Regions from separate parts of the Ignatzschineria indica genome, predicted to be linked through region 1. Evidence: riboswitches for the same ligand, from Rfam matches in the RefSeq annotation. Region 1 holds a riboswitch; the other holds the start of a gene.
What was found. A riboswitch is a leader RNA that binds a small molecule or an ion and turns the genes downstream of it on or off. The one in region 1 is predicted to bind thiamine pyrophosphate.
Positions count from the first base shown of each region.

Region 2: it holds a riboswitch for thiamine pyrophosphate, as region 1 does, so the genes downstream of both, thiB (thiamine ABC transporter substrate binding subunit) here and DC082_RS05545 (thiamine phosphate synthase) in region 1, are expected to answer to the same signal.

Region 1 covers NZ_QEWR01000002.1:1,238,764-1,246,312, forward strand. The annotation lists gene DC082_RS05530 (ThiF family adenylyltransferase) at 1-616, opposite strand, end outside; gene DC082_RS05535 (thiazole synthase) at 739-1,509, opposite strand; gene thiS (sulfur carrier protein ThiS) at 1,511-1,717, opposite strand; gene DC082_RS05545 (thiamine phosphate synthase) at 1,743-2,420, opposite strand; TPP riboswitch at 2,464-2,572, opposite strand; gene DC082_RS05550 (extracellular solute-binding protein) at 2,938-4,035, shown strand; gene DC082_RS05555 (AEC family transporter) at 4,047-4,964, shown strand; gene DC082_RS05560 (AraC family transcriptional regulator) at 5,016-5,792, opposite strand; gene DC082_RS05565 (4-hydroxyproline epimerase) at 6,011-6,958, shown strand; gene DC082_RS05570 (NAD(P)/FAD-dependent oxidoreductase) at 7,054-7,549, shown strand, end outside.
Region 2 covers NZ_QEWR01000004.1:174,178-181,726, forward strand. The annotation lists gene DC082_RS08215 (GMC family oxidoreductase) at 1-298, shown strand, start outside; gene DC082_RS08220 (cytochrome c) at 302-1,729, shown strand; gene thiQ (thiamine ABC transporter ATP-binding protein ThiQ) at 1,885-2,547, opposite strand; gene thiP (thiamine/thiamine pyrophosphate ABC transporter permease ThiP) at 2,679-4,271, opposite strand; gene thiB (thiamine ABC transporter substrate binding subunit) at 4,315-5,370, opposite strand; TPP riboswitch at 5,418-5,542, opposite strand; gene DC082_RS08240 (helix-turn-helix domain-containing protein) at 6,370-6,639, shown strand; gene DC082_RS10770 (hypothetical protein) at 6,704-6,880, shown strand.

The sequences.
Region 1 (7,549 bases):
AACTACAGGTATCGTGGCTCTCTAATGGCAATGTCTGCAAAAGACATCGTAAACAGGGCGCAGCCTGGTGATTCGATCGAATATCTCTCCTCTCTAAGGAGGTACTAGATTCAGGGTCAGAGTCAAAATTAAAATTATAACTCATGCCATAACTCTCTAAAGCAGAGCCGAAGATCCACGGTATCCCCTGTTTATAACAGGCATCATTGATCAACATCCGTAGTGCAAGATTATCGGTCCCATCGAGTAGTAGATCATGCCCTGCAATCAAGGATTCAATATTATCACTCGAAACATCAGCAATATGGGTACTAATCTCAATATCTTGATTGATCTTACTAAGATGTGCTTTAAGGGCGATCACTTTAGGTAGTGCTTTTTCGGCATCCTCCTCAGTAAAGAGCGTCTGCCGCTGAAGATTAGAGCGCTCGACAAAATCTCGATCGATCAATGTTAATCGCCCAAAACCAGCGCGCGTTAAAATTTCCGCATGTTGAGCACCTAACGCTCCACAACCTAATATCACCACATTCGCACGATTAAATGCCTTGACCCCGGCAGTGCCAATTTTATAAAAACGGGCTAAACGATCATAACGGGAATCGATCTCACTCATCTACATTCTCTCTATCTCTTAGGGGTATTATCACTCTATTTTATGATGAGGCCCCACCGATTTGATGAGGCCCTTAAAATTAAAGTTCATTGCAAAATTAAAGCTTATTGCAAGGTCAGAGATCAGGAGCTGATCAATCCTGTCAATGGACTACTTGCTGTTGCATGCCCCTTCATCGGCATTCGTTTTGCCTCATAAGCTAAACGTCCCGCTTTTGTTGCAAGATTCATCGCTAATGCCATCTTGATGGGATCTTCACTATAAGCGACGGCACTATTCATCAAGACACCATCTGCCCCAAGCTCCATAGCGAATGCAGCATCTTTGGGGCTTCCTAATCCGGCATCAACAATTACCGGCACAGTAGCTTGCTCAATAATATATTGCAGATTGAGCGGATTGATAATCCCTAAACCACTACCAATCGGTGAAGCTCCCGGCATAATCGCATGGCACCCCATCTCTTGAAGTCGTCTTGCTAAGACTACATCATCGGAGGTATAGACCAATACCGTCATCCCCTCTTCAAGCAACATCTCTGTTGCACGAAGCGTCTCAACAGGATCGGGAAGTAATGTTTTAGGACAACCAATAATCTCTACCTTAACCATATCGCAAAGACCAGACGCATGTGCAAGCTTTGCCGTTCTCACCGCCTCTTCTGCTGTATTTGCACCGGCAGTATTGGGGAGTAACTTATACTTAGTAAGATCGAGCGCTTCGAGAAGATCAGGCTGATTATCATCAAAAATATTCATTCGGCGAACAGCAAAAGTTAATACTTCCGATTCACTCGCTTCTACTGCCCCTTTCTGCTCCTCAAAAGTACGATATTTCCCCGTTCCTAAAAAGAGTCGGGAGTTAAATTCAAATTTTCCTATTTTAAGTGTCATCCTAGCCACCGCCTACGAAATGTACAATTTCAAATTGATCACCAGCAACAACCGCTGTTGTTGTGTAATCTTCCTTTTTTACAACTTCACGATTCTTCTCGATAATAAAGAACCTTCGATTCTTTAGATCAAGGTGCTCAATCAACTTTGCGATATTATCAATATCTGCCGCGATCTCGACCTTTTCACCATTAATCATAATCTCCATATAATGATCTCCCTATAATTGATCTTTAGCGATTATCTCTATCTAAAATCTCTCTTAATGCTTTTGCTTTTAGACGCCCCCGCTCAATATCGAAAAGATGATTAGCAACAGGAAAGAGCGCTGACATCACTGCCGCACCATCGATAACATCACAAATCTTAGGTAAGGTATCGACATCGATTCCACCAATTGCGATCAATTTTCCTTGCGCTTGTACGCCTCGATCTTGTACTTCTCGACCTTGCACCTCTCGACTATTAATCGCCTTAAAAGCGGAGATTAAGGGGTCGATCCCTAAGGCAGGATAGTGCTTTTCACTTGTGCGAAAGATATGGCCTAAATAACCATAATCGTAATGAGAGAGCTCCCGCTCTACAGCGCTCACTGTATGAAAAGAGCGGCCAAACTTCATCTCCGGAAAAGCATCTTGCATCCGTGCAATGGAGAGACTCTGCTCTGTCAGATGGGTTCGAGGAATACCAAAGGCATGGGCAATATCAGCGCGATCGTTAACAATCAATTTTTCAACAGGAATTCCGCGCGCTAAAATTCGCTCAATTAAGCGTCCTAAACTTTTGGAAGAGCGCGACTTCTCTCGAAGCTGAATATAATCCACATAGGGAGTAATCGCTTCGATCATCGCTACTAAATTCTCATCAGATATGGTGGGGATATCTCTCGTTACGGCGTGTAATAATGTCATCTATCTTCTCCATTGCAGAGAGTCGGCACACACAGCCACGAGCGCAGTGTATTCGCCACTTTCCTCCGCTAGTATTAACTAGATCAGGTGATAAGAGTCCCGAAGTTTTACTTCAATCTCAGCTGTTTTCAACAGCACCTCTAGGGGAATAACAATCATTTTTTAATAATTTTTCAATCGTTTTTGAGTATAGAAGATCTCACCTCTTTGAGCAAATCTCTTTTTTTAGAGCTATCATCTTTCGCCCATTTATGCTAAAAATCAGAGTATCAATCGCCAGAATACCCAAGCTCTTGGCAACAACTTGGCGATTTTGCTGTTATATAGAATAAGCAGAAAAAGGATGGCGCTCATCTCTCCTCCTAACAGCAGATCTCATAACCGCAATCCCCCGCTGTTTCAGACTCTATTACCGAGTTTTGAATCATATTTCGATATCTTTTCGATATCTTTTTGATATCTTTTCAATATCTTTCCAATATCTACTCGATATCTTTCTAATAAGGAGAAGATCTAAATGCGCGCTATTCATCGCTTAATTACGCTGGCGGCTCTCTGTGGACTTGCTCAGCTTTCAATGGCTAAAGAGCCCACAAAAGAGTTAAAAATCTATAATTGGGTCTCCTATATCGATCAGGAGCTGATCGATGAATTTACGGCACAAACTGGTATTAAAGTGATTGCTGATGCTTTAGATAGCAATCAGATGCTACTTGCGAAAACACTCACCGGTAATTCTGGTTATGATATTGTTGTTCCGTCAGACTTTGCTGTCACCTATCTGATGGAAGCAGATCAACTGCTAAAGCTCGATAAAGAGAAGATCCCCAATTATAAAAATATTTGGCCCTTCGCACTTGAGAGTCTATCGACCTTTGAAAATATCAATGATTACGCTATCCCCTACTTTTGGGGAACCACTGGAATCGGTTTTGATGCCGCTAAGATTAAAGCGCTCGCTCCCGATGCTCCGCTTGACTCTTACGCATTACTACTCGATCCACAATATGCTTCAAAAGTAGCTGAATGTGGCATCTATGTTCTCGATAGCCCTATCGAGACAACACCACTGATCAATATGTATCTTGGAATCGATCCCGAATCGACCGATAAAAAAGATATTGAGCAGGTTCAAGCAACATTAGAGAGCATTCGCCCCTATGTGAAAAAATTTCACTCATCAGAATATATCAGTGCTATTGCCAATGGCGATGCATGTCTTGCGGTAGGTTGGTCCGGCGACTTCTTTATTGCTAAAAATGCCGCAGAAGAGATGGGAAGAGAGAATGATATCCAATATATTCTTCCTAAAGAGGGAACGATTGTCTGGTTTGATGAGATGGTGATTCTCAAAGATGCCAAAAATGTGGATGAAGCGTATCAATTTATCAATTTTATGTTAGATGCTAAAAATAGTGCGCGCGCTGCAAATAAAATTATGTTCCCCACCGCAAATGAGGCAGCATTTGAGTATATTGAACCGGAACTGCGTAATAATCCGATTATCTTCCCCTCGGAAGAATCTTTAAAAAATGTTCATATTAAGCGCCCTTATGATCTTCGCCAGCAGAAAGCGTTAACACGCATGTGGATTAAGATGAAGAGTGGCCAATAGAGGTAAATGAGATGTTTGCGACACTCTTATCAGTTTTGCCTATCTTTGGGCTTGTGATTACAGGATTTATTGCAAAGCGGCTTCTGCCGAGTCATGAGCTCTGGAAAGGGATTGAAGCCTTGGTCTACTACCTCTTCTTCCCTATTTTACTGATCTTAGAGATCTCAAAAGCAAACTTCTCAGAACCGGGATTGATAGAAGCGTTGTTAGCAACTTTTATTGCAACGCTTCTTATCGCTCTCTTACTCTTTCCAATCAAGCACTTTTTTAAGATCGAAAATCGACTCTTTACCTCTATTTTTCAAGGTGGGACACGTTATAACTCCTATGTCTTCTTAGCGCTATCACAATCGCTTTTTGGTACATCCGGCATTATCATTGCCGGCGTTTTTATGGCCTATATGATTATTATAATCAATATCCTCTGTATCTCTGTTCTCAACCTCTATGGCAGCAATCAGAGTGGAAAGAAGAGTCTTGGCGGAATATTACTCGCCCTTCTTAAAAATCCACTAATTATCGGGGTTTTGATCGGAATTGCCGCCAATCTTCTGCAGATCGAATTAAGTGGCCCCTTAAAACAGTGGATGCTCTATCTTGGCAATAGCGCAACCCCCTTGAGCCTCATGTCTGTCGGCGCAGGGCTGATTATTATGATGGATGCCGGCAAGATGAAAGCGATCACTTTTGCGATCGTCCTCAAGCTTCTTTTAATGCCGGCTATCACAATTATTCTATTAAAAATCCTCGGAGTTGAAGGAATTACTGCAGGTGTCGCTCTTCTCTTTGCAACGATGCCCTCTGCCGGCAATGCCTATATTCTCTCAAGACAGATGGGTGGCGATTCCGATGCCATCGCCTCGATGATCACCTGGAGCACCCTACTCTCCATCATCACAATCCCGCTGATTATGAGTCTTGTTATCTAAGTGAGAAAAAGAGAGATCAGCATGACTGCTACAGTGTAGCGCTCTGCTCTTTCAAGAGGCTAATGCAAGTTTAAATTCTGTCGGCGTCATATTAGTGACCTCCTTAAATTTACGGCTAAAGGCGCTATGATCGATATAACCACACTGCATCGATACCTCTGTAATCGAAAGATCTTGGGAGAGAAGATCGATCGCATGTTCAAAGCGTTTCTTCTGAATAAGCTGTAACGGCGTCATCAGAAAGATCTCCCGAAATTGTCGATTTAGTTGAGAAACAGAGAGATGTGCCATCTCTGCTAACTCTTGAGTGGAGATCTGCGTAAAGAAATTTTCACTGACATAATCGAGAACACGATTGAGTCTCACATTAAGATCTGTTCGCACAAACTTATCATCCTGTAGATCAACCGATATCCCCACAACGCCGACTACTTTCAGATTGATATCAGTAATGGGAATTTTTGTCGTCATACACCACCCCATTGAGCCATTATTGTAAGTATGAAGTTCTAAGCGATTTAAGATAGAGGAGCCGGTCTCAATTACCTTAAAGTCTTGTTCTTCATAGAGAGATCCAAACTGACTCTGAAAGACATCTGTTGAGGTTCGTCCGATAATCTCCTCAAATGATCTCAATCCTGCTCGCTCTAAAAAACAGTGATTAACCAACTGATAACGCGCCTCACGATCCTTTACAAAAAAGGTGATATTAGACATCGAATTGATCAAGGGCATGATCAACTTAATATGCTTTGTAAACTCCTCTAAATGACTCACTAAAAAAGCTTGCTGACCTTGGTACTTTTCCAAAAAATTTTGTATCAACATGAAGTTCCTCCTTCTGATAGCAAGTGATGCTCCGCTATTTTTCTTCTTTTTAGCTGTTTTTATCTATTTTTTTATCTATTTTTTTATCTATTTTCAGCTTTTTTCGGTTTTTATCATTGTGCTATTTAGCGCATCACTTTGATCAAAACATATCAAGAAACCTCAAGACAAATCAAGCAGACTAAATATTAAGCAGCCAAAGCGAAGGAGAAACGAGAATGAGTTTATCACTCGAAAGAATAAAAGTATTAGATTCACATACAGGCGGTGAGCCGACCCGATTAGTTTTAGAAGGCTTTCCCGATCTTGGGAATGGTTCAATGGCTGAGCGTCTTGAAATTCTTAAAAACCGTTTTGATCACTTCCGTAAGGCGGTCATCTTAGAGCCTCGTGGCAATGATGTGCTTGTGGGTGCCCTCCTCTGTTCACCAACAAATCCAGAAGCAACCGCCGGAGTGATCTTTTTTAACAACAAAGGCTATCTTGGAATGTGTGGCCATGGCACGATCGGCTTGATGGCCTCCCTCCTCCATCTTCAAAAAGTAGAAGCGGGCGAACATCTTATCGAAACACCTGTAGGAGATATTCGCACCACACTTCATGAAGATGGTTCTGTGAGCTTAAAAAATGTACCGGCCTATCGTTATCGAAAAGCGGTGAGTGTTGATGTGCCTCAATTAGGGCGCGTTACCGGAGATATCGCTTGGGGAGGCAACTGGTTCTTTTTAGTCAATCAGCACTTTTTGGATATTGATTTAAAAAATGCCGCGCAACTAAGTGACATTACCTTAAAGATTATGGCGGCACTTAAAGCTGCCGGCATTACCGGGGCTAATAATGAAGAGATCGATCATATTGAGCTCTTCCAATCAACGCCGACCGCCAATAGCCGTAGCTTTGTGATGTGCCCTGGCGGCGCTTATGATCGCTCTCCTTGTGGAACAGGAACAAGCGCTAAAGTTGCAACCTTGGCAGAAGATGGCTTATTAGCAGAAGGGGATATCTGGATTCAAGAGAGTGTTATCGGCAGTCAATTTCAGGCAAGTTATCAGCGCGATGGGGATAAAATTATTCCCATTATTCGGGGGCGCGCCTATATCTCTGGGGAGAATACACTCCTTCTCGACTCCGCCGATCCATTTCGTTACGGCATCTCAACCGATTGAGATAATCCCTCTTAAGCAGAGATATCTCCCAATGGAGATCACTTGAGAGCAGATTCAGAGAACAGATCAATCTAAGAGAAGAAGCGGAGATCTTTATGTCCAATAGAGAGAAAACTAGTAGAGAGAAAACTAGTAGAGAGAAAAAAATAATTGTTGTGGGCGGTGGCTTAATTGGATTAACCATTGCTCTCGAGCTCCAAAAAGCGGGCATCGATACCCTTCTGCTTGAGAAAGAGCAAGTCGGCCGCGGTGCCTCTTGGGGTAATGCCGGGCATATTGCTACAGAACAGGTCTATCCCATTGCTGATCCCTCTATGCTCAAGTCGCTCCCAAAGATGTTATTAGATCCTCTTGGCCCTCTACGAATTGATTGGCGCTATCTGCCTCAATTGATGCCTTGGGGAATGAAACTTCTTAGTAATATGCGGTCAGCCCCTTTTGAAAGAATTCATCAGTCATTAAGAGTGTTGAATAGAGCCGCCCTTCCCTCTTGGGAACGCTTTAAGGAGCGTTGGGCACTTCAATCTTGGGTCAAAATTGAGGGTTCACTCCTTGTCGCAGAAAGAGAGCAATCCCTCGAGCAGTTACAAA
Region 2 (7,549 bases), on a different contig from region 1:
GCGTCGTGGTCGTATTGCGGCGCAGGAGAAATTGCGAGAGATTGCCGCACTCTTTAAAGGGCAAGAGGTGGTTGTGACCACAGAATTTGTCCCTAATAACCATATTATGGGGGGCAATATTATGGGTGATACGCCGCAAAATGGGGTTGTGAATAGCTATTGCCGGACTTATGATCATGATAATCTCTGGCTCCCCGGGGGTGGTGCGATGCCTTCATCGAGTGTTGTCAACTCGACGCTCTCGATGGCGGCGCTCGGTCTGCGTGCAGCGGATGATCTACTTAAAAGTATGGAGTAAATTATGAAAAAATTATCTCAACTTCTCCTGCTAACATTCTCATTCACTTTGGGTTACGCCACGCCGGCATTGGCAGATTCGCTCGATTCCATAAAGGGAGATCCCAAGCGCGGGGAGTATCTCTCCATTTTAGGGGATTGTCAGGCATGTCACACCAACTTTGCTGCAGAGAGAAAACCTTTTGCCGGCGGTTATGCCGTAAGCTCTCCTCTAGGCGATATCTATTCTAGTAATATCACCCCTTCAAAAGAGTATGGAATCGGGAATTATACGCTTGAGCAATTTCGCGATGTATTGCGAAAAGGTATTCGTGCCGATGGGGAGCATCTCTATCCAGCGATGCCCTATACTGCTTATACGAAGTTAAATGATGAAGATATCGCTGATCTCTACGCCTACTTTATGACGGCGGTAGAGCCTGTTAATATCGCGCCGACTTATCATACAGATCTCCCATTTCCTTTCGATATGCGTTCGATGATGATTGTTTGGAATGGGCTCTTTCTCGATAAAGGACCCTTTCAGCCAGACACCTCACAGAGTGATGAGTGGAATCGTGGGGCTTATATTGTAGAGGCACTTGCTCACTGTAGTACCTGTCACACACCCCGAGATATGATGATGGGAGAGAAGAAGAGTCAATACCTTGCCGGCGGACAGCTTGGTTCATGGTATGCCCCTAATATCACCTCAAGCATCAATGCCGGGATCGGTAATTGGTCTCAAGATGATCTGGTCACCTATCTTCAGCAAGGGCTTCTCGATGGGAAAGCGCAAGCGGGCGGGCCGATGGCAGAAGCAGTCTCCGATAGTTTTCAACATCTTCGGATCGAGGATCTTCAAGCAATTGCTACCTATATTCGTAGTGTAAAAGCGATCGAGAGCAGTGAGCAGAAAGCACCTCGGGATAGTTACGGTGCGCCATTTGATGTGGATATTCTCCTTCGGGGAACAGAGCCTGTTGATGCCTATCACACTCTAAAGAGTGGGGAGAGCCTCTATAGTGCTTACTGTTCATCATGTCATCAGAATGATGGGAGCGGAACGCCTGAGCAGTTCTATCCATCGCTCTATCACAATACGGCAACGGGAGATTACAATCCGAGCAATGCGATTGCCGCAATTCTCAATGGAGTTGATCGAAAAGTGGGAGAAACCCGATACTACATGCCGAACTTTGGGGAAAACTCACCTACGCAGGCTTTAGATGATGCACAGATCGCGAAAATTGTGCAGTTTGTCTATGAGAAATATGGCAATCAATCGGTGAAGATTACCCCAGAGATGGTGCGCCAAGTCCGTTTAGGCGGCCCCGCGCCGTTACTCTTAGAGGTGCAACCCTTTATTGCGCCGGGGATGATTATTGCCGGAATTGTGATTCTACTCTTAATCCTTTGGGGCGTGATACGCTTCCGTAGAAAAAGGCATTAAGAAGAGGGCGTGAAGGAGAGAGTATAAAGAAGAGGGCATGAAGTGCCGGCAGAGATTTAAGATATCTCATATAAGTCGGCAGAGTGTCATCAATAAGTGCCATCAATAAGTGCCATCAATTTTGATGGTACTTTTTTGACGTTTTTTAGAGGGCGTTATCTCTCCTCGCTTGAGATTCCCAATAGTAGCGCTGCTGGATCTTCCCCACTAAGGAGCTTCTCAGTCGCGCCATCATAAGCGATTTTCCCTTGATCGATCACTAAGGTTCGAGGCGCAATTTGATGCGCATCTTCAATATTGTGGGAGACCATCAGCAGGGTGATATCGCGCGCACGGCAACGCTCTTCGAGTAAGAGAAGCATCTCATGACGCAGGGCCGGATCGAGTGCGGAGAAGGGTTCATCGAGTAGAAGAATAGGTTGCTCGCGAATAAAGCAGCGTGCAAGGGCGACTCTCTGTCGCTGTCCGCCGGAGAGCTCTCCGGGTAGGCGATCGAGCAATCCTGTAAGCCCCACCTGCTCCGCAATTGCTGCAACAGTTTTCTGCTCCTCCGCTTTTAGGCGCAGTGTCGGTGCAATGCCTAAGCCGATATTTTGCTGAACGCTCAGATGGTTAAAGAGATTGTTCTCCTGAAAGAGCATCGATACAGGTCGTTTTGCCGGCGGTGTGGTGGTAAAGTCTTGACCATTGAGAAGAATCTCTCCTGTTTCTGGATATTGAAAGCCACTAATAAGGTTGAGAAGGGTACTCTTCCCGGCACCACTTGGGCCCATAATGGCGACTCTCTCCCCACGCTCGATGGTGCAATCAAATTGCATTAATCGGGGAGGTGCCTCTCCGCCGGTTTTGTTCTTTGGGCTCTCTTGATGAGCCCTTTTACCCGCTTTCTCCTCCGCTTTCGAGCGCTCTAAATGGTAGCGAATATTCTTCAGTTCGATCATTCTATTTGTCATTTTTCTTCTCCGATAGCGCGTCCTGAAATCTTCTCTAAAAAGGTGAAGAGCATCAAGCAGAGAAGCAGTAGTAGCATCGCCGTTACAGCGCCATCATTGGTGCGATAAGCGCCTAATTGTTGATAGAGATAGTAGGGAAGGGTCCGGAAATCCTCATTTCCAAAGAGTGCCACGACACCAAAATCACCAATGGAGATCACTGAGGCGAATGCTAATGCTTGGGCGATCGGCTTTTTGAGTGCGCGAAGTTCGATAATTCTTAATCGGCGCCATCCGCTAATTGCTAATGAATGACAGAGTGGATTGTAACGCTCGGCTAGATCGCGCATCGGGTTTTCAAGTACCTTTAGAGCATAGGGAATCGCTAAGAGGGCATTGGTCAGAATCACTAATGCATAGGGGGATTGGGGAATACCGATCGTCTCATTAAAGAGGATAAAAAATCCTGTCGCCAATACAATCCCCGGCATCGCTAAAATTAAGAGGCCACTTAATTCCATCGCTTGCCCCCATTTAACTGCTCGGCGGAGACGCAATTCTCGGCTACTCCAGAGCAGCATCATGGTGAGTGTCACCGCTAATAGGCCCGCACATATGGCGATAAAGAGTGAGGTGAAGGTGGCTTGCCAGAGGGCCGATTGTTGCAATACCTCCCACACACGGCGATTGAGTCCATCAATAATGATCGCGATCAATGGTGGCAGAAGTAGGAGCAGAGCGATCATAATCACTACAAAATCTCGCACTTGGCGAAAGCGATTATCTGCCGGATCAAACCAGGATCGGCGCGTTGTCGTTCCTACGGCAAAGGCGCTATTGAGGCGTTGACTCACTAACATCAAGCCGATACAGAAAAAGAGCTGAATCAGCGCTAAAATAGCGGCTCTTCCGGGATCAAAGTCGTAACTTAATGCTTGGTAGATCGCAAGCTCTATCGTCGTTGCGCGCGGTCCGCCCCCTAATGCAAGGACGGTGGCAAAGCTTGAAAAGCAGAGCATAAAGATGAGCGTTGCGGTCGGAAGAAGTTGCCGGCGAAGATAGGGCCACTCCATAATGCGAAATTGTTGCCACTCATTGAGCCCCAATTGCGCGGCGATCTGCCGCTGTTCTACGGAGATCCCCTCTAACGCTTGTAGCAACATGCGCGTTGCTAAGGGGAGATTGAAGAAGACATGTGCAAGTAGAATCCCCTGTAGACCATAAGGGGAGAAGTGATACTCCAGCCCGAAAAAGTGGAGAAGTGTTGCAAGCCAGCCACTTTTGCCATAGATCGAGAGAATACCAAAAACCGCCACCAAAACCGGAAGGACTAAGGTCATTGCCGAGAGGCGAAGCAGCAATGTGCGCCCGACAAATCGGCGACGATAGAGCGCTCGGGCTAGCAAAATCGCCGGACCGACCGAGAGCAGTGCCGACAGTAGCGCCTGATAGAAGGTAAAGCCGATAATATGCCACAGGTAGCGATCCCCTAAAATCTCCGCAAGAGAGATTGAAGGGGAGAAGCACCAGAGCGCCCCAAAGGCAAGAAGCGCCACAGTCACGAGGATCGTTGAGGCGATCAAGCCGGGGATCAATTGCCGATTAATCATAGAGAGGAATCATAAAAGTTATCACGAATAGTCATCATAACTTCTATCGACTTACGGCAAATTGCCACAGTTTGATCCAATTTTGGCGCTCTTTCGCCACCTCTTCTGCACCAAAGAGTAGCGCTTTTGCCGGCAATGGTAATGCTTTATAGACCGGCGGCAAGGGGATATCGATCACCGGATACATCCAGTTGGTGGTCGGCAAAGTCTCTTGAAATTCTGGCGTTAACATAAATTGGAGAAATTGATCGGCAAGTTCCGGATGGGGACTTGCTTTCAATTTAGCCGCCACCTCAATCTGTAGATAATGTCCCTCATCAAAGAGCGCGGCTGCGTAGTTATCATCATTATCATAGAGCATCTGATAGCCCGGCGATGCAGTATAGCTTAAGACAAAATCGCTCTCACCTTTCAGGAAGAGCCCATATGATTCGCTCCAACCTTTGGTCACCGTGACGGTCTTTTTCGCCATCTTTTGCCATGCAGATTCAGTCTCCTGACCGTAGATCTTCTCCATCCAGAGAAGAAGGCCTAATCCCGGCGTACTAGTGCGCGGATCTTGGTAGATGATGCTCCACTTGTTTTCAGGATCTAAGAGCTCATCCATACTTGTTGGGGGATTATTAATCTTTCTTTTATCGTAGATAAAGGCGAAGTAGCCATAATCGTAGGGGATAAAGGTTTTGTTCTCCCATTCGATCGGTAATTTCAGCATTGATTGATCGATATTCGCCGGCGTAAAGAGATCAGTCTCTTCTGCGGCGGCAATCAGGTTATTATCGAGTCCGAGGATCAGATCCGCCTTACTCTTTTTCCCTTCCATGCGCAGACGATTGAGGAGCGAAACGCCATCGCCTAGTGAGACTAGTTTTAATTCACAATCGCACGTTTTTTCAAAGCGCTCTTTAATCAGTGGCCCCGGACCCCATTCGGCGACGAAGGAATCGTAGGTATAGACGGTCAATGTCGGTTTTTCGGCAAAAGCAAAAGTAGTGATACTCGATATTAATAGCGATGCCACCAACAATGTTCGACGAAGCGGTTGACGAAAAGAGTGGGAAAGGCGCTTAAGGGGGGAAGAAAGGGTTCGATTTGTCATAACGGCTCCTGTGTAAGTGTGTCACAGGATTTGAGGAAGAGCCCGCAGGCATCTCGACTCTCAAATCCCTCCGCCGGTATTGTCCGGATCAGGTTCGACGGGTGAAATCTCAGCTCTCCTCTAGTGATCTAACTCGATCAATTCCAAAGTAACAGCACCCCGTTGAGATAGAGCTATTGTAGAAGCTTTGGTAAGAACTGTAAACAGAACAAGATATTAAGTAAAAGCCCATGCCGGTACATCTTCGAAGTCTGACATCTTTGATGCCTATTTGCCGGCGCGTAATCTCTGGAAGAACACAATAGTGAGGACCGGCAACCATTCAGCTTCTTTTGCCTCAATGAATCATTTTGATGATTCTTAAGAGAGTTTGTTGAGCGGCGGGAGCCAATCATTTCATTCTTATGACTACTGCATGCCCGCGGTTCGGCATCTTTGATGCCTATTTGCCGGCACGTAGTTTCTGGAAGAACGCAATAGTGAGAACCGGCAACTCATCAGCCTCTTTTGTCTCAATAAATTATTTTGATGATTCTTAAGAGAGTTTGTTGAACGGCGGGAGCCGACTACTTCATTCTTTTAACCGGCGCATGCCCGCAGTTTGGCATTGAGAATGCCGGGAGATTAATTATTACTGATTTGTACATATGCAGTCTAATTTGATTTGCAGACCTCCCACTTTGTGTTTAGAAAATAATTTCCTCAATCGTCCTTGTAATGGCAGAAGAGAGCTACGCTTATATTGTTAGAGGATATCTATCCTATGCCGAGATATGACCTTATTATTAAGGGTTGGAAAGATAATGACTTTTATAAAAAATGATTCCGCTCGCTGATAGGATATTTGCTGATGTTCTGGATGAAAAGAGGTGAGGGGCGTCAATACTACTTACCGTGATTGCGGATTTATAGTTGAAGCTAAAGGGAGAAAATATGAAAACAGAAGTGCTTAAAACAGATAAAAAGAGAATTTCTTCTAAAGAATTTACGCAAAGATATATGTCGGCAGAGAGTCAACAACGTATTCAAGAGTTAACCGATCAATTAGATTTGGAATATAGCCTTACCTTAATTAGAAAAGAGTTGCGCAAAACTCAAAAGGAGATTGCCCAGATATTAGGAGTATTCCAGCCTACACTTTCAGGAATTGAAAAAATGACTCAAGATATTAAACTCTCTACAATGAAAAGATATGTCGAGGCACTAGGTGGATCAATGAGTATTAATATTAATCTCCCTACCGGGAAAAGATTTTCTATAGATGTGTAATAGTTTTGGAATCTGTTTATTCTATGACTGTTTGCAATAAGCAAATTCATGGATGGATAAGATTATGTCAAATGCAGTTTTAAAAGATCGGGAGATGCAAGTACCTGAGAGAGACAGAGGTATTATCGCGCACTCACGCCCAGCATTATCTGAAAATAGTCACTCTAAACTAGTAGAAAGAGCTTTTGACCGCTGTTTTGAAAATAATAAAGAAGGTCTTGAGCTATTAGCGAATACTTAATTTTAGTTATCTATAAAGATGGCTCTATTATAATTCAAGAGATTTTGATACTTTACAGCTCTGTTAGAAACCTCCCAAGCGGAGGTTTTTTTAATGCTTAGATAGAAGCTTTCTGATTTCTCAATATATCGATCCCATCAACATACCGTGAAAACGTGTCGATTTTTTTCAGTTTTTTAAACATATCCGAGAGATATGTCGATCCTATCAACATATTTCATCATGATAAATATCGAGTTGCTCTAAGAAGATTTTTGGAACGGCGGGAGCCTACTACTTCATTCTTTTAACCGGCGCATGCCCGCGGTTCGGCATGAGAATACCAGGAGATAATTAAACGTTCTTTAAACAGATCTTAAACAGTAGTTAAACATATATGCTGGTAATTGAGGATTGCCTCATTGCCGGCACACAGTTTCTGGAAGAGCGTGATAGTGAGAACCGGCAACTCATCAGCTTCTTTTGTCTCAATAAATTATTTTGATGATTCTTAAGAGAGTTTGTTGAGCGACGGGAGCCTACTACTTCATTCTTTTAACCGGTGCATGCCCACGGTTCGGCATCTTTGATGCCTATTTGCCGGCACTCAGTTTTTGGAAGAACGTGATAGTAAGATCCGGCAACTCATCAGCTTCTATTCTACTCAATTGTTATGGATCTTCAATCGTA